DNA from 3 places in the Roseateles sp. GW821-FHT09G09 genome. Region 3 is predicted to be linked to each of the others. Evidence: predicted binding sites of a transcription regulator. Region 3 holds the regulator's gene; each other region holds the start of a gene.
What was found. Region 3 encodes LexA, which represses DNA repair genes until DNA is damaged. Its sites were predicted from a motif close to ACTGTATNNNNATACAGT; they were not measured.
Positions count from the first base shown of each region.

Region 1 (7,875 bases), on a different contig from region 3:
AAGACGGCCCCCTGCTGAAGCCAGGAAGTCCGCATGACGCGTCATCACGAAGATGAAGACGATCGAGTTGAAGAAGAACTGGATGTCGAAGTTTTTCATGGTGGGCGTTGAAGGAAGAGGGAAGAGCCGGGGCGTGGTTGAACGCCCCGGCCGTTCATCGATCCATCAACGCTTCGAGAAGGCGTGCGAACCACTTGTCGCGTACGCCCCCATCGCGGCGACTGCCGCCGAGCTCGCGTACAGGCCCACGCCACCGAAGAAGCCCGCAACGCCCCCGAAGAGAGCGGATGCAGCGATCTGGCCAGCGTTTCCTCCAGTCAGATAGGTGCCCACGCCTGCGCCAACCGCACCTGCGACAGCGCCTGCGGGTCCGAAGCCGCCATGAACCTGATCCATCTCCTCCGCAGTCAATGGCTGCATGCCTTCCGCCAGCGCAGCTGCGTTGCTGGATGGCGTTTCAAGGGATGTGGACGCATGGAAAGTCGTCATTGAAGTCTCTCGTTGAGTTGAGAAGCGCGATCGACATGACCGTCTTCGTCCCATGACTCAGGTCAATGGGACGATCTCATTGCATCCGCCACTCGGACTTGCTTCCATGACCGAAAGATGTGCAGCTTCGTGCAGGTGTCAAACATGCGAGTAGGCCGAACCACCCAAAGGGGTGGAAGGCAACACCTGGCACGCGCCGCGGCGCGCCCGATCACGCCCCGAACGGCGTCGCTTCCGGCGGCTCTTGCGGCAGGGCCGCGTACTGCCCGGCGTTGATCTCGTAGAGCAGGCTGGCGGCCTCGCCCGGGCAGTCGGCGACGGAGCCGGTCAAGCGCAGGCCGACCCGTTCCAGCGTCTTGCGCGCCGCCGTGTTGCCCGGCGCCAGCAGCGCGTGCACCGACGTCGCATGCAGGCTGTCGAAGGCCAGCGCCAGCGCCGCCGTCGCCATCTCCGCCGCGTAACCCCGGCCCCAGTGATCGGACAGGAAGTGGAACTCCAGCAGCAGCGCCGGTACGCCGCAGATGCGGCCCCGGCTCAGTCCGCCGAATCCGATCGCGCCCAGCGAGGGCTGCTCCCTCAGCGCCACCGCCCACGGTCCCAGCCCGTCGCGCGTCCACAGCGCGCGCCAGTGCTCCAGCCGCTCGGACGCGGCCGGGCCGCCCGCGTCGAACCGTCGGTTCGCGGGATCGGTCAGCAGGTCGCGGAAGCTGCGGGCATCCGCTGCGGCAGGCGGACGCAAGCTCAGCCGGCGGGTCGCGGTGAGCCGCTCGACGGCGGGGATGGAGATGAAGGGCGCAAGCATAGGGTTAACCCGCAAATTATGCGCCAAAGCCGGATTTCAAGTGCAGCGTCGACCGAGCGGTCGGTGACAGGCCCGGACTTGCGTCACGAAACGTGACGAAGCGCAAGGAACCGCAGAAGCTTTGAACTCCGTGCGCGCCAATCGCCCGTTGATCACCCGTTGATCACCCGTTGATCACCCGTTGATCACCCGGCGATGGCCCGGTAATGGCCCGCTGTTCGCCCCAATCCCGGGCGATGCCCCTCACAGGGGCCCTGCCGACAGCCCGCGGACAGGTCGGGAGGGCCTCGCTCGCATAGCATTCCTCACATCCGCGGGCCCCGACGGGGGGAACTCCTTCCCTCCAGGACCCGTCCCCCAGGACGACGCGGCGCACGGCGCCGCAGGAACGAGAGCCACGTGATGAAGCTGCTGGTCATCGAAGACAACCCGGACATCGTCGCCAACCTGTTCGCCTACCTCGAGCCGATGGGCTACGCGCTGGACGTGGCCCGCAACGGCCTGGGCGGCCTGGCGCAAGCCGCCGCCGGCTCCTACGACGCGATCGTGCTGGACCTGACCCTGCCCGGCCTGGACGGCCTGGACGTCGCCCGGCGCCTGCGCAAGGACTTCAGGCGCCCCACCCCCATCCTCATGCTGACCGCCCGCGACACCATCGCCGACAAGGTCACCGGCTTCGAGAGCGGCGCCGACGACTACCTCGTCAAGCCCTTCTCGCTGGTCGAGCTGGAGATCCGGCTCAAGGCGCTGATGCGGCGCTCGCACGGCCTGAACCTCAGCTCGGCGGTCAGCTACGCGGACGTCAACTTCGACCCCGACACGCTGGAGGCCACCCGCGCCGGCAAGCCGCTGCAGCTGACGCCCACCGGCTACAAGCTGCTGTCCGCGCTGCTGCGCGAGGCGCCCAAGCTGGTCCGCCGCGAAGACCTCGAGCGCGAGGTCTGGGGCAACGACCCGCCCGACAGCGACGCGCTGCGCACCCACATCCACGCGCTGCGCGCGGCGCTGGACAAGCCCTTCCCCGTCCCGCTGCTGAAGACCCACCCGGGCATCGGCTACCGGCTGGTGTCGCCCGATGCGGGATGAGCCGCGGCACGGTCTCGGCGATCCACGCGACATCCAACGCGCCCCCCCACGCGACCCCCCCCGCGGCGCCGGCCGCACGAAGGCCGCGCCCACCACGCTGCGCACGCGCGTGGCCGCCGCCTTCCTGCTGCTGACGCTGCTGGTCTGCGGCGCCTTCGCGGTCGCCGCGGTGCGCATCGCCTCCAGCATCGAGGACCGCCTCGTCGACCAGCGCCTGGACCGCACCGCCGACGAGCTCATCGCCCGCGAGAAGCAGGGCCTGGAAGCCGACCTGCCGCCCAGCGTCACGCTCTACAAGGGCGATGCGATCCCGCCGGCGCTGCGCGGCAAGCCGCCGGGCAAGTACACGCTGCCGCAGGAAGACGCCACCTTCACCGCGCTGGTCCGCGACGACCTCGGGACGGTCTTCGTGCTGACCGACCGCGACGAGGACTTCGCCAAGATCGAGGCCGGCGTCTACGGCCTGCTCGGTCTGGCCTTCGTGTGCTGCCTGGGCCTGGCGCTGTTCCTGGCGCAGCTGACCGCGAGCCGCATCGTCGCGCCGGTGACCGCGCTGGCCCGCGCGGTCGAGACCGACGCCGCGCCGCGCGAATACCCGCTGCTGGACTCCACCGACGAACTGGGCGTGCTGTCGCGCGCGTTCGCGGCCAAGACCGAGGCCCAGCAGCGCTACCTGGACCGCGAGCGCTGGTTCACCGGCGACGTCAGCCATGAGCTGCGCACGCCGCTGGCGGTCATGCTGGGCGCCGCGGAGATCCTGAAGGCGCGCCTGCACGGCCGCGACGACATGGTCGAGCTGGCCGAGCGCATCCGGCGCACTGCGGCCGACACCAGCGAGCGCGTCGTCGCGATGCTGCTGCTGTCGCGCGACCCGGCCAGCATCGGCGCGCCGCCGACCGCGCTGCTGCCGCTGCTGCGCCAGGAGATGGAGCGCTGCCGGCCGCTGCTCAAGGGCAAGGCGGTCGAGATGACGCTGCACGCCGCGCCCGCCGACGCCGGCCTGGAAGTGCCCGCGCGGCCCGAGCTCGCGGCCATCGCGCTGGGCAACCTGATCCGCAACGCCTGCCAGTTCACCGACGAGGGTCGCGTTGACATCCGGCTCGAGGCCGGCCGCGTGGTCATCGAGGACACCGGCATCGGCATCCCGCCGGCCGTGCGCGACCGGATCTTCGACCGCTTCATGCAGGTCGACCCGGCCGGTGCCGGCAGCGCGGGCCTGGGCCTGGCGATCGTCAAGCGCGTCGCCGAGCACCTGGGCTGGACCGTCAGCCTGGAGGCGCCGGGCCGGGGAGGGACGCGATTCGTCCTGACTTTCCCCGCTTCGCCCGCAGCCGCCCCGTTGCCGAGAGGCCAGTCCGGAGATTCCGCCCACCTGGCTTGAAACAGCCCTGGACGGGGAGCGTCGTCGCCCTATACTGTATGCACATACAGTCACTCAACGCCGGTTGCTCGACCGGCGTTTCTGTCTCCGACGACGACCACCATGTCTCCCCTCTCCACCCCCCTTGTCCCGCTCCCGCTACCGCTCCCGCCGGCCGTGGCCGACGCGCTCTGGCGTGGCGACGAACTGGGGCGCGGCACCGACACCGTCTGGCCGAGCGGCTTCGACGCGCTCGATGCCGAACTGCCGGGCGGCGGCTGGCCCGGGCGCCAGCTGACCGAAGTGCTGCTGCCGCAGTTCTCGCTGGCCGAATGGCGGCTGGCGGGACCGGCGTTGCGACGCGTCGTCGCTGACGGCGCCGCGGTGGCGATGGTCGGACCGCCCAAGCGCCCTCACCTGCCCGGACTGATGCACCTGGGGCTGGACGAGCGGCACCTCGTCTGGATCGATGCCCGCGCGCCGTCCGAGCGGCTCTGGTGCGCCGAACAACTGATCAAGTCCAACGCCGCCGGCGCGGTGCTGGCCTGGATGCCGCAGGCCGCGCCCGAGCAGTTGCGGCGGCTGCAGGTGCTGGCGCAGTCGTTCGAAGGGCCGGTGTTCCTGTTCCGGCCGTTGTCGGCGCGCCATGACCCGTCACCGGCCCCGCTGCGCGTGCTGGCGACGATCGCCGTCGACTGGGCCCTGGACGTCCAGATCCTCAAGCGCAAGGGCCCCGCGCACGAGACCCCGCTGCGGCTGGCCTCGATCCCCGGCGGGCTCGAGCGCGTGCTGACGCCGCGCGTCATGCAGCCCAGCACGATGCGCCCGGTCGCCCCGGTGCCCGTGCCGGCCCCTGCGCCGGCCCCTGCGTCGGGCCCTGCGTCGGTTTGGGCCCCGGTCGTGGAGGCCGACGCGTCCGCCGACGCCGCTGCCCTGTCCCCGCGCGAGCCCGTCGCGCTCGCCCTGTTCCCGGAGTTCTCCCATGTTGTGGGTCGCGCTGATCCTGCCGCCTCGTCCGCCGGCGCCGTTTGAGGACCCGGCGACCGCGCCGCCGCCGCATCCCTGGGGGGTCTGCGCGGAGACGCAGGCGGGGCTCGCGGTGTGGTGCCTGCAGTTCACGCCGCGCGTGGCCTTGATGGAGGACGCCGTGGTGATGGAGGTCGAGGCCAGCCTGCGCCTGTTCCGGGGCCTGCCCGCGTTGAAGGCGCGCCTGAGCGACGAGGCGCCCGACCTGGGCGCCGTCGGCATCGGCTGGGCGCCGTCGGCCACGGCCGCGCTGGTGCTGGCGCGTTGCGGCGTGCTCGACCTCGGTGGACGCCTGCTGCAGGCGGTGCTGGACCCGCTGCCGCTGCAGACGCTCAGCGCCGGCGCGGAACACGCCGAGCCGCTGAGCCGCGCCGGCATCAACACGCTGGGCCAGTTGCGGGCGCTGCCGCGCGGCGGCATCAGCCGGCGCTTCGGCGCGGCGCTGCTGACGATGCTGGACCAGGCCTACGGGCTGCGGCCCGAGGCGCACGCCTGGGTCGCCCTGCCCGAGGATTTTCACGCCCGTGTCGAACTGCCCAGCCGCGAGGACCACGCGCCCGCGTTGCTGCTGGGCGTGCGCCCGCTGCTGATGCGGCTGTGCGGCTGGCTGGCCGCGCGCCACGCCGGCGCCACCGGCGTCACGCTGCACTGGGTGCACGACTCGATGCGCGCCAAGGACGCCGGCGAAGGCGGTTGCCTCACGGTGCGCACGGCCGAACCGATCCGCGAGCTCGAACACTTCTGCCGGCTGATGGCCGAGCACCTGGCCAAGACCCAGCTGCTGGCGCCGGTCGGCGAGTTGAGGCTGGAAGCGGTCGGCGTGCAGGCGCTGGTCGAGGACAGCGGCTCCCTGCTCCCCGACGTCGTGCGCACCGGCGAGACGCTCTACCTGACGCTGGAGCGCATCGCCGCGCGGCTCGGGCCGGAGCGCGTGCTGCAGCCCGTGCTCGCCGACGATCACCGGCCCGAATGGATGACGCGCTGGCGGACCTGCGGCGACGGCCGGACCCCGTCGCGTCGCCAGGGCCACCGGGGCCGTCACGCGGCGGTGCGCGCGCCGGACGTCCCGGAACCCGCCTTCCTGCTCGATCCGCCGCTGCGGCTGGCGGTGCGCGACCACCGGCCGCATTACCAGGGCCCGCTGACCCTGCTGATCGGCCCGGACCGCGTCGAAGGCGGCTGGTGGGACCGCGTACCCGCCACGGACCAGCAGGAGCAACATCATCGCCAGGTCACCCGCGACTACTGGATCGCCGTCAACGAGAACGCCGGCGTCCTCGCCGTCTATCAGCAACGGTTGACCGCGGTGGGGAACGAGGGCGACGACAAGCCTGCCGTCGAGGCGTGGTACCTCCACGGGATGTATGCCTGATGCCGCCGCCCCGGAGGGCTCGGCGCTCCCCGCTTACGCCGAGCTGCGCTGCCTCAGCAACTTCAGTTTCCTGAAGGGCGCGAGCTGGCCGGAGGAACTGGTCGAGCGCGCCAAGGAGCTCGGCTACGCCGCGCTCGCGGTCACCGACGAATGCAGCATGGCCGGCATGGTGCGTGCGCACGTGGCCGCGAAGCAGCATGGGATGACGCTGCTGGTGGGGAGCCAGTTCCTCATTGAACCCGGCCCGGACCCGGACCCGGAAGACGAGGGCCGGTTCACGCTGGTCGTGCTGGCCTGCAGCCTCAACGGCTACGGCAACCTGTGCCAGTTCATCTCGCGATTGCGGCGCTCGTCCGAAAAAGGCACCTACCGCTGCACGCTCGCCGACATCGGCCCGCAGACGCTGGACGACTGCGTCGTGATCGCCTGCCCGGACCGGCATGCCACGCCGGCGCAATTGCTGTCCATGGCGCGCTGGCTGCTGTCGCGCTTCACCGGGCGTTGCTGGCTGGGCATCGACCAGCCCCAGCATGCCGACGACGAGATCCGCCTGCTGCGCCTGCGCGAGGCCGGCGCGCTGACCGAGATCCCGCTGGTGGCTGTCGGCGACGTGACCATGCATGTGCGCAGCCGCAAGCCGCTGCAGGACGTGCTGACCGCGACCCGGCTGGGCAAGCCGCTGACCGACTGCGGCCAGGCGTTGGACCGCAACGCGGAGCGGCACCTGCGCCACCGCGGCCGTCTGGCGCTCAGCTTCCCGGCCGAGCTCCTCGCCGAGACGCTGCGCGTGATCGAGCGCTGCGATTTCAGCCTCGACGAACTGCGCTACCACTACCCGTCCGAGGTCGTGCCCGACGGCGAGACGCCGGCCAGCCATCTGCGGCGGATCACTTACGAAGGCGCGGGCCGGCGCTGGCCGGCGGGCATTCCGGCCGCGGCCAGCGAGCAGATCGAGCGCGAACTCGCGCTGATCGAGGACCTGGGTTACGAGCACTACTTCCTGACGGTGGCCGACATCGTCCACTTCGCGCGCTCGCAGGGCATCCTGTGCCAGGGTCGCGGCAGCGCGGCCAACTCCATCGTCTGCTTCTGCACGCATGTGACCGAGGTCGACCCGGACCGGACGCAGGTGCTGTTCGAGCGCTTCATCAGCAAGGAGCGCAACGAGCCGCCGGACATCGACATCGACTTCGAACATGAGCGCCGCGAGGAGGTCATCCAGTACCTCTACCGCAAGTACACCCGCGAGCGCGCGGCACTGGCGGCGGTGGTGATCTCCTACCGCGTGAAGAGCGCGCTGCGCGACGTCGGCAAGGCGCTGGGCTTCGAGCCCGAGGTGCTGGACACGCTGTGCAGCAACCACCAGTGGTGGGACGGCCAGACGATCGATGCGGAGCGGCTGCGCGAGTCCGGGCTCGAGGCCGACGACCTCGCGGTGCGTCAACTGGTCGAGATCACCTCGGAGCTGCTGGGCTTCCCTCGGCACCTGTCGCAACACCCGGGCGGCTTCGTGCTGACGCACGGGCCGCTGACGCGCATGGTGCCGGTGGAGAACGCGTCGATGCCCGACCGCACCGTCATCGAGTGGGACAAGGACGACCTCGACGCGGTGGGGCTGCTCAAGGTCGACGTGCTGGGGCTGGGCATGCTGACGGCGATCCGCAAGACGCTGGACTTCGTCGGCAAGCGCCAGCGCTATCCGTTCGAGCTGAAGGACATCCCGGACGGGGACGATGAGAC
Region 1 covers NZ_JBWKOG010000002.1:5,166-13,040, reverse strand. Annotated here, with positions in the region: gene AC07O8_RS04920 (hypothetical protein) at 1-99, opposite strand, end outside; gene AC07O8_RS04915 (hypothetical protein) at 166-489, opposite strand; gene AC07O8_RS04910 (GNAT family N-acetyltransferase) at 701-1,291, opposite strand; gene AC07O8_RS04905 (response regulator transcription factor) at 1,694-2,377, shown strand; gene AC07O8_RS04900 (sensor histidine kinase) at 2,367-3,758, shown strand; gene imuA (translesion DNA synthesis-associated protein ImuA) at 3,915-4,769, shown strand; gene AC07O8_RS04890 (Y-family DNA polymerase) at 4,720-6,135, shown strand; gene AC07O8_RS04885 (error-prone DNA polymerase) at 6,128-7,875, shown strand, end outside.
Region 1: a site for LexA is predicted at 3,792-3,809, ahead of imuA (translesion DNA synthesis-associated protein ImuA). Genes of this name have one in related genera too.

Region 2 (7,875 bases), on a different contig from region 3:
ATTCGACAAACCTCGATTGCTTCTTGGTGTCCCAGCGATCACGACGCTGAAAATCAGGGCTGAGGCTGATCTGATCCTCCACCATCGCCTTGAGCGTTGATATTGGAAGTTCGATCTTTTGCGGATGAATCTGACGCATCTGCTTTGCATATTTCTTCTCAAGCGCGTCGTCTGCATCTAGCTCAGGTGCGTAGCTGTCGTCCTCCGCGTCTGCATCGTCGACGAAGTCGATTTTGTCGTCAGCCATTGAGAGCCTCTATGTGAATTTAAGTAGAGAAGACAAGTACATCTTCCGTATCTACATTTGAATTGCGATAAACTCTGGATTTCGGATTGGACCAAGCAATTGATGATCTGGCAGCGTGCGCTCGCAGGGATGAAAGAGCGAGCCCTCTCGCCACAAAAAACTCGGTCGCTATCCCGCTCAGATCAATTTTTACATCTTTAAAGTACGAGCTTTGAACAACCACAACTATGTGGCCATTCTGGACAACGGAGGCCAGTTGCGAAAGAGAGAGCAGCAGGTCGCTAAAGTACTTCTCGAAGTACCGCGCATAGTAGGTCGATGCAGCCTTTGTGGGGTGGTTGCGAATCGCTTCAAGCGTCTTCCCGAGAAGCGATTTCGAATCAACCCAAGAGAGATCTAAGTTGGATTTCTCAGTAACAACGGCACCCATAATCTGATGCCGCAATGCCGAAAATCCCGCCTGGTCGGCCTCACCTAACGCCAGCAGCTCGGGAATCGTTGCTACTGCATAGTCGATACGCGTGCAGTATGGCGGTGAAGTAATTGCGAGGTCAAATTTCCCCAAGCCCTTCAAGCCATAACGGGAGTCGCCAACGCTTAGGCAGGGCCACCGAAAATCGTCCGAGCGGTTGCTCGATAGCGCCACGGCAGAGGCTTCCAACCCAGCCACGCTCTTCAAAATGAGTGAGTGGAGTTCTGACCGGCCTATCCGAATTCGCTCACCCTGGTTGCGGGGCCTGCTAAACCAAGAGGGGTTCGTTCCACGCAAAGGGCGAAGCGCCTCACGCAGAACCTCAGCCAGGGCGACAAACGCTGCGCCCGAGAGAGCCAGCAGTTCGTTGTTGTCGAGGCCGGCCGCTACAGCTTGGGCGGCACCAATGAAGCTGGCCCGCAGACAGCGGAGATTTGCGGCGGACTCTGAATCAAACAAGACTGATAGCAGGTCATCGTCCTGCGCCACGCCGCCATGAGCAAAGAAGGTCGGCATGCGCTGGCTGGCAAGGCGATTACACAGTTCGAGCACAAGATCTGCCCGAGCAAGCCGCGCCCACGCTACAGGCAGCATGGCAGGATTGATGTCCACGCCGACGCTTTGAATGCCTCGCCGGGCGCAGACGCTTGTCGTAGTGCCGCTCCCGTTCCACGGGTCGAGAACGCGCGTGGCTGCAGTTGAGAACCCGTCGAGCACGTCTCGCACAAATGTGTCCGAGAACCCCGCGTAGTACTTGTACTTGACTTCTTCTTTGGCGGGTAGCTTTGGTGATCGCATCCGGTTCTATCTACAGCTTTGGCGAAAGCCTCAGAATTCTTGACGGTCAGGAGTATGCCCTGTTCACCCCGGTCCACCCTCAAGTGCCGGTTGCCTGGCGCGCTCGATCGAACGCGCGACGTTGCGCGTCAGCGCTCCGGGAAGGTACGGTCAATTGTGATGACGTCCCAATAGCCTCGGGACTTGGCGCCAAGTCCAGCGGAACGGAAGTCAGTACCCGTCGCGCGGCTTTCACCGCACTTAAGGTACTACTCGGCAGTCCGACTACTGACGCAGCATCGCTCACCATTTCGCTCTCGCTTACAGGCGCCGCCGTGATGCTTGGGCTGGCGACGGCAATTGAACTGATTGCTTCCATCGTCACTGGGAAGAAGACCAATGTTTGACAGTGCCTATGTCGTCGCTCACCTCGCCGTGAACTTCGTGCCTGGCATGCTAGGCGCACGTTGCCGCTTGGCCCAACCTTTTGCTGCAGCGGACGGCTGCACAACCCGCTGAGCGCGAACGTCGAACGACAGCTTCCGGGCCGCAAGTTCAGCAAGTCGAAGGACCGCATCCGCTGCAAAGCCGACCCCCGATATTTTGCTCAACCCCGTTGCAGATCAACGCCTAGGCACAGACACTGGCTGCCCAACTTCTGGGGGTCAGTTCAGTCTTTAATGGACACCATCGTCGTCGGCGGCAATGCGGATCTCAAGACAAGTTCGCCGGACGCTTACTCAGTGACGGCGGTCTTGCGTTCTCAAACTGCCGCACGCACCTCTGCTTGATCGTTCGTGGGCCTGCGTTTCCATATTAGCCTCAACCGGGAGCGAACAAGTCCTGCGCCGTGAAACCCTGCCAGTTAAGAGCCCCTAGTTCCGCGCACTGGGTGCTCGGGGTGGTGACCAGGCTAGCAAGCTGGCGCGCTGGGAACAGACTATTTGCCCATGACAGCCACGGGAAACTTCGGGCTTCCGCGAGTCCAAGAGATTGCAATGGACAGGCGCGCCTTGCTTCCAGCCGGTTGAAGGTGGCCCTCGTCTCGGAAGAACCCAAGGTAGGCGTCCAGAAAGCCGCGTTCGAAATCGGTGGGTACGCTCGCGCATGCGATGTCCACATGGAATGCGCCGTCGAACTTACGGTCGACCGCCTCGTCGATCTGCACGTAGGGCCCCTTGCAGGTCTCGCCCAGTAACCGGCCCAGCTCCAGCGCGGCACGGCGCACGGCTCGATTGGGATCGTCATCCTCGACCCGCACTCGGTAGCCATGCTTGCCCTTGACTGCGGATTGCGATTGCTCGACTTCGACGGCGGTGTCGGCGGCGGGCTCAAAGATGTCTGACGACAGCGGCTGGCCCGGTGCCCAGACCAGAACGGCGTTGTCGCCCAGCAGTGTCTTGCGCTTAAGCGACAAGTAATTCTGCCCAGCCAGGAAGCCGCCATGGATGGATGTGGCCCAGGCGCTGGACCAATGCAGGGTCTGCACCGCAGCGCTACTGCTTCCCACCAGTGGCACGCCTAACAGGGTGTGGCGGTCGCGTGCATGATCGTGTTCGATGGACACGTAGGCGTGCTGCGGATCGTGCCAGAGCAGCATCTGGACCTCATTAGCGTCCAGCGGGGTTTCGAAGCTGTGTAGCGGGTGAAGGGTGTCCGGCGACGAGGGGCTCCAGCGCTGCAGACCTCCGGCATCCGCCAGCAGGACGTCGCCGTTCTCCATCGGACACAGGGCGAAGATCGCGTCGGCAACGCGCAGCGCGGCGATCACCGACATCCGATCTAGATCGAACACCTGATAGACCGGCGCTTCGCCATCCGTGCGAAGAAATGCCCATAGCCCGGCGAAGTGCGCCAGATGCTGAATGCCCGCGCCTTGACCCTGTAGGGCGAAGCTGGCGATCAACTCGCCCTGCGGGCTGTGAATCTGGGCCGTCTCGTCTTCTGTGAAGACCATGGCTTGGCTGGCGAAGTGCCGCGGACCGCCGAGGTAGGGCACGGTTGCGAGGGGCTGGCCGTCCCAGTTGCGGACGATGCCGACCGGCGTTCCGTTCGAATCGTCGGCGAGCCACACGCCATAGCTCGCGGCCCCGCCCAACAGGCAGTCATCGCTGCTCCACTGCCGTCCTCCATGGTCAACGGTGGTGGGGGCATCGCCATAGGGTACGTGGGCACTGACCCCCGGCCCCTTGAACATCAGATAGGTGGGCTCAGGGGGCATCAGGCGCGCGTAGCCATTTGCCACCATGACGGAGGACTCTTCAGTTCCGATGGACAGGGCATCGCCCCGTTGTTCGAAGCTGAAGCTGCCGACGATGTTGACCAGCATGGACGGGTTCCTCCGTGTTGTTGTTCGGCTTGGCGTATTGGCGCGCCACGCATTCTGGCTTGAGTGCAGCCCAGATCTTCGGGCGACAAGATCGGAGGACGCGCTGTTCTCGCACTGTCCTGCAAGCGCGTGGCTGGAAGTTCGGACATTCAGTTGCTCTGATAATCAACCGAGCGAAATCCCTCCTCACCTGCATCGCGTGCTCGCGGAGCATTCACTTCACAGACTTATGCGAAGGTGCTTCCGCCGCCTACGGGCCTCGAGCTTTGGCTTGTTTCGCTAGTCCGACATGCTCGTCAGCTCGCCGTCAACAAGGGAGCATCGCCTAGAGACCCGAGAGGGACCAGTGCCCTCGGGGTGGCCGCCAATCAGCGGTGCGCTTTCGTGATCGACCGGACACATAGGCGGACTCGATCAGCCGTATTGCAACCGAAACTGGACATCGGCTGGGTGTGCATATACTGTATGTCCATACAGTCTTTTTGCTGCTGAACGATGTCACCCGCCGCGCCCGGGTTGGCGGGAGCGTCGCCTCTTGTCAGCCTGACCTCACCCAGTCAGAACGGAATCTCTGATGCTGAGGCAAAGGTTCATGAACCCTTGCCGGCCGCAGTGGAAGCAGCGCTGTGGCGAGGGAATCAGCTCGGAGGCTTGGTCGCTGACATAGAGCCCACGGGTTTTGCGCAGCTGGATGCCGCCTTGCCCGGTGGGGGCTGGCCTTGCGCAGCGCTAACCGAGGTGTTGGTCAGTCAATTTTCCGTTGTGGAACTCCGTCTGCTCGTGTCGATGATGGCGGCCATCACGCAGCGAGGGCGTACTGTGGCCCTGGTCGGCCCTACGCTATGGCCGCATATGCCCGGCCTTCGCCACCATGGTGTGGACGATCGCCATCTGGTCTGGGTGGATGTCGATGCCCCGAAGGATCGCTTGTGGTCGACCGAACAACTGGTGAAGGCCGGCAGCTGCGGAGCAGTCATCGCCTGGCTGCCGCTGGTGCGTGCAGAGCAGGTCCGACGGCTGCAGGTGCTCGCTGCGCGCTGCACAGGCCCAGTCTTCCTCTGCCGGCCAGAGTCGGCGGCACGGGATTCTTCTGCTGCGCCGCTGCGCGTCGTGGTGCGGGTGGAGACCGACTGGCAGATCGCCGTCCAAGTGCTCAAGCGCAAGGGCTCTCCGGTGGAGGGGCAACTCAAGTTGCCGTCCATGCCCGGCGGCTTGAACAAGATCATGACCCCGAGGCTGCGCTACCCGAGTCGCCTCGTTTCCGTCGAGCCAAGCCATGCTGTGGACAGCCCTGTTGCTGCCGCCGTGCGCCAGCCAGAACCCGTCCTCGAGCCTTCCCAGTCCTGACGCACTTCGAGCAGTGGCCGTCTGGGCGTTGCAGTTCACGCCCCGCGTCGCCGTCTCCGAAGATGCCGTCTTGATGGAGGTCGAGGCCAGCACGCGCCTATTCGGCGGCAAGCGCGCCTTGCGCGACCGTGTCGTGGCTGAAGCTGAGGAGCTTGGAGTTCTACAGGTCGCGTGGGCGGCCACCAGCTTGGGAGCGCACGCCTTGGCTCGATCGCGCATCGAGAACGGCTTCAAAAGGCCGCTTGAAGAAATGCTCGACGCCCTGCGCATGGAGTGCCTCACCGCAGTTCGACCGCATTCGACGACTCTCGCGCAGACCGGCTGCCGGACCCTGGGCGACGTTCGTGCGCTGCCACGCGGCGGCCTGAGTCGGCGGTTCGACAAGGAGCTTTTGCAGGCGCTCGACCGAGCCTATGGCCACGCGCCGGAGTTGCACGTTTGGGAGGTGCTGCCCGACACCTTTAATGCGAAGCTCGAGTTGCCTTTCCGCGTGGAGCATGCGCCAGCGCTCTTGCAAGGCGCGCGACGGCTGCTTGTACAGATGTGCGGATGGCTCGCAGCGCGCCACGCCGGCGTTACCGGTTTCACCCTGCGCTGGTGGCACGACGCCATGCGGTCGAAGGACGCAGGCGAAGGCGGTTCACTGAGCGTAGGCACTGCCGATCCGAACCGTGATGTCGAACACCTGTGCAGGCTTCTGGCAGAAAACCTGACCAAGGTCGAACTGCTGGCGCCGGCGGGCGACCTGGCGCTCATCGCCGACCAGGTCCACGACCTAGCCGGCAGCAGCGGCTCACTGCTGCCCGACACGGTGCAGGACGGAGAGTCGCTCCACCTTGTGCTCGAACGAATGGCAGCCAGGCTCGGACCGGACAAGGTGAAACGCTGCGTCACACGCGAGGACCATCGCCAGGAATGGATGGGGCACTGGCAGCCCGCGGTAGCGCCGCAGCCGCGCAAGCTCAAAGCGAGCACGCCACTGCCTCAGCCCACCTGGGTGCTGCCTGAGCCGCTGAAGTTGGCCGTACGCAAGAACCGCCCGGTGTATCAGGGCGAGTTGCAGCTCCTTGCTGGGCCGCAGTGCGTCGAGGCCGGCTGGTGGGATCGCGACGAGACGACCGACCAAGGTCGACTTGTCGTGCGTGACTATTGGCTGGCCGAGTCCAAGCACGCCGGGCTACTCTGGATCTTCCAGGCGAAGTTGGACGACGGCACTGCGTGGTTCCTTCACGGCGTGTTCGGCTGAGGGCACGCATGAGTATTGACCCAGCTTCCACGGGCACTGCCGCGATCCTTCGGGATCGTCCCGAGCATCGCCGTACTAAGCGGTCTGCACTACCGCGGTGGCGATGAAATGGCCTGGGTGCTGAGCATCGGTCATCGGCCACCGGTGGACTGTGAGTTCCCGCTGGTCATCGTCACCGGTCCCGGTTGCGAGGCTGCATTGCGGTCACTGCTGGAGCGCGGCCTGCAGCAGCGCCGGGTCTTCGCGGAGCACTGTACTGATTCCATTGAACGCGCCATCAAGCTCGTCGCAGCCAAGCGCGAGGCGTTCAAACGATGCTGCGCTGAATGGAAGCCGCCGAAGACAAACGTGGCGATCAGACCAAACGCTGCGCCAGACCCGAAAAGCTGAAACGCGCGATTCGATATGGACAGGCCCGTGACTACCTGATCCGGCTAAATGTCTGTTGGAAGGTTGGCGGGGCTTCCGTTGACAGTCGTCCTGACCGTTGCTGTGTACGGTCCGAGCGAGGCACCGGCAGTGCGGTTCGGGATGTCGAACGCGTACGCATTTCTCCCGTCAACGGCGACATGCTTGTAGGTGGCAATGACTGACCCTCTGAGCGTTCCAGAGAGTGCTTGGCGGACACGTCGATGTGCGAGACTTCATCGCCAGACAAAGGGATATTTCGATGCGTGATGTGTCTGCTCGCATGCGACTTGTAGACGGTCCGGAGTTCTGCTCCGCGTCGGACGTCAGGGTGAGCGCATACAAGGTGGTCGCCTCGGCCCCTGAGTACCTGGGCGAAGTCGGCATCGACATCGGCAAGGCGCTCCGAGGTGGCGAAAAGCTTCCGGTGGTGGTCTACCTCGACGGTGGCGCTGAGATGGTAGTTGGCGAGGCGTTCGTTTATGAGCAAACGCCGGACCGATTGCATGTCGACATCTTTCGTCACTACACCTTGGACACGGGACTGGCCGCTGGCAAGCGTAGGCTCGCTCCCAGCCTGCTGCGGCCGGCGGCTTTTGCAGCGAAAGTGGCCGCCCAGGAAGTGCTTGGCGGACACGTCGACGCGCGAGACTTCGTCGCAGACAAGAAGGATATTTCGATGCGTGATGTGCCTGCTCGCATGCGACTGGTAGGCGGTCCGGAGTTCTGTTCCGCGTCGGACGTCATGGTGAGCGCATACAAGGTGGTCGCCTCGACCCCAGAGTACCTGGGTGAAGTCGGCATCGACATCAGCAAGGCGCTCCAAGGCGGCGAGAAGCTTCCGGTAGCGGTCTACCTCGATGGTGGCGCTGAGATGGTAGTTGGCGAGGCGTTCGTTCATGAGCAAACGCCAGACCGATTGCAGGTCGGCATCTTTCGTCACTACACCTTGGACAAGGCGACTGGCCGCTGGCAAGCGTAGGCCCGCTATCAGCCTGATGCGGCCGGCGGCTTTGCAGCGATTGCCGTCATCGACGAGCAGCCACCGA
Region 2 covers NZ_JBWKOG010000003.1:437,994-445,868, reverse strand. Annotated here, with positions in the region: gene AC07O8_RS10465 (GmrSD restriction endonuclease domain-containing protein) at 1-247, opposite strand, end outside; gene AC07O8_RS10460 (hypothetical protein) at 267-1,331, opposite strand; gene AC07O8_RS10455 (hypothetical protein) at 1,505-1,903, shown strand; gene AC07O8_RS10450 (hypothetical protein) at 2,437-3,825, opposite strand; gene imuA (translesion DNA synthesis-associated protein ImuA) at 4,438-5,172, shown strand; gene AC07O8_RS10440 (Y-family DNA polymerase) at 5,102-6,418, shown strand; gene AC07O8_RS10435 (hypothetical protein) at 6,527-6,808, shown strand; gene AC07O8_RS10430 (hypothetical protein) at 7,158-7,808, shown strand.
Region 2: a site for LexA is predicted at 4,286-4,303, ahead of imuA (translesion DNA synthesis-associated protein ImuA). Genes of this name have one in related genera too.

Region 3 (7,875 bases):
CGAGGACCAGGTCCTGCTGCTGACGCGCGAGGCGCTGGTCGCCGCGGGCTTCGGCCCTGATGACGAACAAGGAGTTTCCCCATGATCACGCTGCGCAACATCGTGCTGCGCCGCGGCACCAAGGTCGTTCTCGATGACGCGAGCGTCGTGCTGCAACCCGGCGAGAAGGTCGGCCTGGTGGGCCGCAACGGCGCGGGCAAGTCCAGCCTGTTCTCGCTGCTGACCGACCGCCTGCACAGCGACAAGGGCGACGTGGAGATCCCGCGCCACTGGGCGCTCGCCGAAGTGGCGCAGCACATGCCCGAAACCGACATGCCGGCCACCGAGTTCGTGCTGGAAGGCGACGTCCGGCTGATGGCCGCGCGCCAGGCGCTGGCCGAGGCCGAAGCCGCCGATGACGGCCACGCCATCGCCGACGCCTATGCGCAGCTGATGGACGCCGGCAGCCTGGACGCGCCCGCCCGCGCGCAGGCGCTGATGATGGGCCTGGGCTTCAAGGGCGCGCAGGTCGATGCGCCGGTCAACAGCTTCTCCGGCGGCTGGCGCATGCGGCTGCAGCTGGCGCGCGCGCTGATGTGCCCGTCCGACCTGATGCTGCTGGACGAGCCCACCAACCACTTGGACCTGGATGCCCTGGTCTGGCTGGAAGCCTGGCTGCAGCGCTATGAAGGCACGATGATCATCATCAGCCATGACCGCGAGTTCCTGGACGCGATCACCAAGGTCACGCTGCATCTGGACGACGCGAAGCTGTACCGCTACGGCGGCAACTACACCGCGTTCGAATCGATGCGCGCGGAGCGCATGCTCCAGCAGCAGCAGGCCTTCAGCAAGCAGCAGGAGCGCATGGCGCACCTGCAGAAGTTCATCGACCGCTTCAAGGCCAAGGCCAGCAAGGCCAAGCAGGCGCAGAGCCGCGTGAAGGCGCTGGAACGCATGGAGCGCCTGGCGCCGGTGCTGACGGCCTCGGACTTCAGCTTCGAGTTCCGCGAGCCGCAGAACCTGCCCAATCCGATGCTGATGTTCGACACGGTCGCGGTGGGTTACGACACGGACGAGGGCGAGAAGGTCATCGTGCGCGGCATCGACCGCTCCGTGCTCGCCGGCCAGCGCTTCGGCATCCTGGGCGCGAACGGTCAGGGCAAGTCGACCTTCGTGAAGACGGTGGCGCGCATGCAGCGCGCGATGGGCGGCACGATCACCGAGGGCAAGGGCTTGTCGATCGGCTACTTCGCGCAGCAGGAGATGGACGTGCTGCGGCCCGACGAAGGCCCGCTGATGCACATGATCCGGCTGGCCAAGGAGGTCAGCCCGAACGCGCGCGAGCAGGAGCTGCGCGACTTCCTCGGCCAGTTCCGCTTCGTCGGGGACATGGTCAACCAGGAGGTGGGCAGCCTGTCGGGGGGCGAGAAGGCGCGGCTGGTGCTGGCGATGCTGGTCTGGCAGCGCCCCAACCTGCTGCTGCTGGACGAGCCGACCAACCACCTGGACCTGCAGACGCGCGAAGCGCTGTCGATGGCGCTCAACGAGTTCGAAGGCACCGTCATGCTGGTCAGCCATGACCGTGCCCTGCTGCGCGAGGTCTGCGACGAGTTCTGGCTGGTGGCCGACGGCAAGCTCGCGCCCTTCGACGGCGACCTGGACGACTACCAGCGCTGGCTGCTCGATCGGTCCAAGGAGGCCGCGAAGCTCGCCAAGGAAGAGGCCAAGCAGGCACTGCGCAGCGCCCGCGCCAGCAGCGCCACAAGCGCCACGAGCGCCGCCCCCGCCGCCCCTGCGCCGTCCCCCGTGGCGGTGGCAGCAGCCCCCGTGCTTGCCGCGCCGGTGGCACCGTCCGCCCCCGTCAAGCGGGAAGACCGCAAGCTCAGCGGACAGGCCCGCCAGAAACTGTCCGAGCAGACACGCCCGCTGCGCAAGGAGATGGAGCAGATCGATACCCGCATGAAGGCGTGGTCGGAAGAGCGCGCCGCGCTTGAAGCGCAGCTCTCCGGCGCCGGCCAGACGTCGGCGCAGATCGCCGACGCCGGAAAGCGCTTGAAGGCCATCGGCGACGAGGTGGAAGCCGCGGAGCTCCGTTGGCTCGAACTCAGCGAACAGGTCGACGCGATCCAGACGACGGGCTGACTCTGCCCCGCGCTTCAGCACGCCCCGGTGATCACGTCCCCGGGGCGTTTTTCATTCTGGAACTTCCGGCGATCGCCGCCCATAGTTCCCGTCAACCACGCTCAAAGACCATTTCAATTGTGCGCAATTGAATTGCTCGCTATAGTTCATCCCATGCCGAACACGACCCGCTTCCATCCGCAGGACACCGCCGCCGCCCCGGCCGCGGTTCGCGCCCTGCCAGTGCCTGCGGGCACGGACTGGCTGAAGCTGGACGTTCAGCTGTGCTTCGCGCTCTATTCGACCTCGCTGGCGATGACGAAGCTCTACAAGCCGCTGCTGGCTCCGATGGGCCTGACCTACCCGCAATACCTGGCGATGCTGGTGCTGTGGGAGACCGACGGCCCGAGCGTCTCTGAACTGGGGCAACGGCTGAACCTGGACTCCGGCACGCTCACGCCGCTGCTCAAGCGCCTCGAGTCGAGTGGTTTCATCGAGCGCCGTCGTGCGCTGACCGATGAGCGTCGCGTCGAGATCCATCTGACGCCGGCCGGCCGCGCACTGCGCGACCAGGCCGTCGCCATCCCTGAACAGCTGGCCTGCGCCAGCGCCTGCGGCCCCGCCGAACTGGAGTCGCTGACAAAGCGCCTGCATGAATTGCGAGCCAACGTACTGACCCACCTGGCTCGCGATCCCGCCGATCCCGTCACTGCGGACGAGGATGGCGAGACCTGACCCCGAGTTGTCCGTTCACCCCCCACCCATCACCACCAAGGAGCCTCACATGGCCATCGAAAAAGCCCTCTACACCGCCACCGCCACCGCCACTGGCGGCCGTCAAGGCACCGCGCAGTCGTCCGACGGCGCGCTGAAGGTCGACCTGTCGACGCCAAAGGAACTCGGCGGCGGCGGCGGTGCCGGCACCAACCCTGAACAACTGTTCGCCGCGGGCTACTCCGCCTGCTTCATCGGCGCGATGAAGGCCGTCTCGGGCCGCAACAAGGTCGCCCTGCCGGCCGAAGTCTCGATCACCAGCGAAGTCGGCATCGGCCCCCACGCCAACAAGCCGGGCGCCTTCGGCATCGCCGTGTCGATGAAGATCTCGGTGCCGGGCATGGACCGCGCCGCGCTGGAGAAGCTGGTCGCCGAGGCGCACGAGGTCTGCCCGTACTCCAACGCCACCCGCGGCAACATCGACGTCACGCTGACGATCGTCTGATCGTCCGGATCCGGCCCCATCCGGATTCGCGATGAAAAAAGCGCCGGCAATGCCGGCGCTTTTTCTTTGGCCCGATTCTTTGGTCCGATGCGGGATCAGCGATGCGCGACGGGATCAGCGCGGCCGCAGCAGCGTGAGCATCAATTCGATGCGCGCCGCCCAGGGCGACAGCGCGGCCGCGGGTTCGTCGCTCGCGCCGACGATGCGCCCCTGCGCGCATCGCGTCGTGCGCCAGACCGGGATGCCGGCGTCCTTGAGCGCCTGGACCGGCGCATCGAGCGCGCGGTTCAGCGTGCCGTTCCCGGTGCAGGCCAGCACCAGCCCCTGGAGCCCCGCGGCACGCCAGGCCTCCAGGGCGCGCGCGTCGGCCCCGCCGTGGCTGACCAGCACCTCGACCCACGGCCAGCGCGAAGCGTCCTCGGGCAGCAAGGTCGCGCTCAAGGCCTCGCCCTGGGGCCAATCGCGGAAGCGGCGCACGATCCCCTCCTCCACCACGGCCAGCGGCCCGGCGTCGGGCCCGGCCTCGAAGGCATCGAGGCGGTAGGTGTGCGTCTTGCGCAGCTCCAAGCCCGACCACACCTTCCCCGCAACGACCGCGACGACACCGCGCACGTCGTCGGCCTCGGCCACGGCCACCGCGTCGAGCAGGTTCTGCGGACCATCCGCCTGGATGGCCGTCGCCGGGCGCATCGCCGCCGTCAGGACGACCGGCTTCTCGGGCGCGAGCACGCGCTGCAGCAGGTAGGCGGTCTCCTCCAGCGTGTCGGTGCCGTGCGTGATCACGATGCCGCGCACCTCGGGGCGATCCAGATGCGCCCGCACCCGGCGCGCGAGGCGGGCCCAGGTCGCGTGATCCATGTCCTTGCTGTCGAGCTGCGCCAGTTGCTCAGCCTCGAGCGCCCTGGCCGCCAGCGCCGGCACCGCGCCCACCAACGCCGCCACCGACAGCGAGCCGGCCTTGTAGCCGACGTTGTCCGTCGCGCGCCCGGAAGCGCCGGCGATGGTCCCGCCGGTGCCGATGATCACGAGGGTCTGCGCCGCACTTTGCAATTTCTCGTCTCCTGTATAAAAATCCAGATGCTGGATGAATTCTCAGGCGGCCTCCGAACCCTCGGGTCGCCTCGTCTTCGACATCCGCCCCTCAATGGAACAAAGGCTTGCTCGTGGACACTCCGCCCAAACTCACCGCCCGGCAACAGCAGATCTTCGATCTGGTCCGCGACAGCATCGAGAGCACCGGCTCGCCACCCACCCGCGCGGAGATCGCGCAGCAACTGGGCTTCAAGTCCGCCAACGCCGCCGAGGAACACCTGCAGGCCTTGGCGCGCAAGGGCGTCATCGAACTGGTGGGCGGCACCGCTCGCGGGATCCGGTTGCCATCGACGGCATTGCGCCAGGTCAATCGCGCGCGGGAGCACAGCCAGTTCGCGCTGCCGCTGGCGAGCCTCGCGCAGCTGACCTTGCCGCTGGTGGGCCGGGTCGCCGCTGGCGCCCCCATCCTGGCCGAGGAACACGTCGAACAGCACTATAGCGTCGACCCCTCGATGTTCTCGAAGGCGCCGGACTTCCTGCTGCGCGTGAAAGGCATGAGCATGAAGGACATCGGCATCGTGGACGGCGACCTGCTCGCCGTGCAGAAGATCAGCGAGGCTCGCAACGGTCAGGTCGTCGTGGCGCGCATCGGGGAAGAGGTCACCGTGAAGCGCTTCCAGCGCCATGCCGACGGCATTCGCCTGCTGCCTGAAAACAGCGACTTCCAGCCGATCGAGGTCAGCCCGGACGAACAGTTTGCGATCGAGGGCCTGGCGGTCGGCCTGATCCGCTCCGGCGGCTTCCACTGAGCGCCAGGATTCCCTCATGAGCGCGCGAAAGACGCACACCAAGGCGGCTTCGGCTGCGGAATGCGCGTCGCTTCGGCAGATTCCCAACATCGGACCGGCGATGGTGCGCGATTTCGAGCGGATGGGGATTCGTCAGCCGGCGGATCTCGTCGGTGCCGATGCCTTTGCGCTGTATCAACGGATCTGCAAACTGACCGGTCAGCGGCACGATCCGTGCGTGCTGGATACCTATATGGCCGCCGTCGATTTCATGAACGGCGGCCCACCACGAGATTGGTGGAGTTATACGGCACAACGAAAGCGCGAATATCCGGATCTTTGATCTCGGACCCGTCGCAGCAAATGTCGCGCAACCAGTGGACGACGCCAGCGAACACACAAAAGAAAAAACCCTGCCGATTTGCATCGACAGGGTTTTAATGCTGGCGGAGTGGACGGGGCTCGAACCCGCGACCCCCGGCGTGACAGGCCGGTATTCTAACCAACTGAACTACCACTCCAGATACGACGCTATTGGGTGCATCGATATCATTTGCGAACAAGTTCTGCTGCAAGCCATCGGCTCCATGCAGAACCGTGATGCAGCCAAGCCTTGTCAAACTTGGCGTCCCCTAGGGGATTCGAACCCCTGTAGCCACCGTGAAAGGGTGGTGTCCTAGGCCTCTAGACGAAGGGGACTGGACTTGCTGTCTCGACTCGAACCGCGTGTACCTTGCAACCATCCCACCCGAAGGTGCTCTGGTGGAGGTAAGCGGGATCGAACCGCTGACCTCTTGCATGCCATGCAAGCGCTCTCCCAGCTGAGCTATACCCCCGAATGCTTTCGCATCGAATCGGTACGCCGCCCGAGTCTCAACTGTGTTGGCGGAGTGGACGGGACTCGAACCCGCGACCCCCGGCGTGACAGGCCGGTATTCTAACCAACTGAACTACCACTCCAGATACTCAAGATCTTTCGATCCGTCGCATCAAACTCATGTCGCTTTGATTCGATCAATTGCTTGATGTCATCGCTGCGTCGATTTCGTTACTGTACCTGATTTTGACAACGATCAAATCGAATTCCAAAGAATTTTTCGATTTTCTCATTCAATCTCTGGTCAGCAACCAAGTTCGAAACTTGGCGTCCCCTAGGGGATTCGAACCCCTGTAGCCACCGTGAAAGGGTGGTGTCCTAGGCCTCTAGACGAAGGGGACTGAACCTTCTTCCCTTGAACCGCGCGCCACGCAAACTGAAGTTTGGTGGAGGTAAGCGGGATCGAACCGCTGACCTCTTGCATGCCATGCAAGCGCTCTCCCAGCTGAGCTATACCCCCTTCGGGGATTCGACCCGGCTTCTTTTCGGCTCTTGAATTTCATCGGGGAGCTCGCGCTCCCCGTTTTGATTCATCGTCTGCCGCTTCGAAGTTCGTTTCGAACGTCGCGCTGTTCAAGCGAGAACGAGAGTATAGATCGAGTTTTAAACGGAACGCAAGCGGTTCAACAAAATTTCTTTGTCGAAAAGTTCCAGCACCGCGTCCACCGACGGGGTCTGCGAACGACCGCAGGCCAGCACCCGCACGGGAATCGCCAATTGCGGCATCTTCAAGCCATGCGCGCCGATGGTTTCCTTGATGGCCCCGCTGATGGCTGCCTTGTCCCACACCGGCAGCGCCTCGAGTTTGTCGGCGAAGGCCAGCACGGCCGGCTTCACCGCATCGGTCAGATGCTGGGCGCGATCGGCCTCGGTCGGCATCACCGGCGACACATACATCGCCAGCCAGTCCGCCAGGGCCACCGTGGTGGCGCAGCGATCCTTGAACAGCGCGCACATCGCTTCCAGGCGCTCCGGCGCGGCAAGTCCGCGCTTGGCGAGTTGGGCAGCGACCAGCGACGCCAAGCGCGCATCGTCCGCCTGCTTGATGTAATGCGCGTTGACCCATTCCAGCTTGGCCGGATCCCATTGCGCGGGGCTCTTGGAAATGTGGGAGCCGTCGAACCAGGACACCAGTTGCGCCACGCTGTAGAGCTCGTCATCGCCGTGACTCCAGCCCAGGCGCGACAGGTAGTTCAGCATCGCTTCGGGCAGGTAGCCGTTCTCCTCGTACGCGGTCACGCTGACCGCGCCGCGGCGCTTGGACAGCTTCAGGCCGTCGTCGCCCAAAATCACCGGGATGTGCCCGAACGACGGCAGCGACGCGCCCAGCGCGTTGAAGAGGTTGATCTGCCAGGGCGTGTTGTTGATGTGCTCGTCGCCGCGGAAGACGTGGGTGATCTTCATGTCCCAGTCGTCGATCACCACCGCGAAGTTGTAGGTCGGCACGCCATCCGGACGCAGCAGGATGAGGTCGTCGATCTCGCGGTTGTTGATCGTGATCGGTCCCTTGACGAGGTCGTCCCAGGTCACGTCGCCGTCGACCGGATTCTTGAAACGCACCACCGGCTCGATGCCCGCGGGGATCGCCGGCAGCGTCTTGCCCGCTTCCGGACGCCACGTGCCGTCGTAGCGACGCTTCTCGCCGCGCGCCTCCTGACCCGCCTTCATCGCGGCGAGCTCCTCGGGCGAGCAATAGCAGCGGTAGGCGGTGCCCGTCGCGATCATCTGCTCGATCACCGCGTGATAGCGCGCCAGGCGCTGCATCTGGTAGACCGGACCTTCGTCGTACGCGAGGCCCAGCCACTTCATCGATGCCAGGATCTGGTCGACCGAATCCTGCGTCGAGCGCGCGACGT
Region 3 covers NZ_JBWKOG010000010.1:179,629-187,503, forward strand. Annotated here, with positions in the region: gene prmB (50S ribosomal protein L3 N(5)-glutamine methyltransferase) at 1-85, shown strand, start outside; gene AC07O8_RS24180 (ATP-binding cassette domain-containing protein) at 82-2,124, shown strand; gene AC07O8_RS24185 (MarR family winged helix-turn-helix transcriptional regulator) at 2,278-2,838, shown strand; gene AC07O8_RS24190 (organic hydroperoxide resistance protein) at 2,888-3,322, shown strand; gene AC07O8_RS24195 (asparaginase) at 3,437-4,372, opposite strand; gene lexA (transcriptional repressor LexA) at 4,486-5,163, shown strand; gene AC07O8_RS24205 (helix-hairpin-helix domain-containing protein) at 5,180-5,485, shown strand; tRNA gene AC07O8_RS24210 (tRNA-Asp) at 5,587-5,663, opposite strand; tRNA gene AC07O8_RS24215 (tRNA-Glu) at 5,766-5,841, opposite strand; tRNA gene AC07O8_RS24220 (tRNA-Ala) at 5,903-5,978, opposite strand; tRNA gene AC07O8_RS24225 (tRNA-Asp) at 6,026-6,102, opposite strand; tRNA gene AC07O8_RS24230 (tRNA-Glu) at 6,285-6,360, opposite strand; tRNA gene AC07O8_RS24235 (tRNA-Ala) at 6,404-6,479, opposite strand; gene gltX (glutamate--tRNA ligase) at 6,623-7,875, opposite strand, start outside.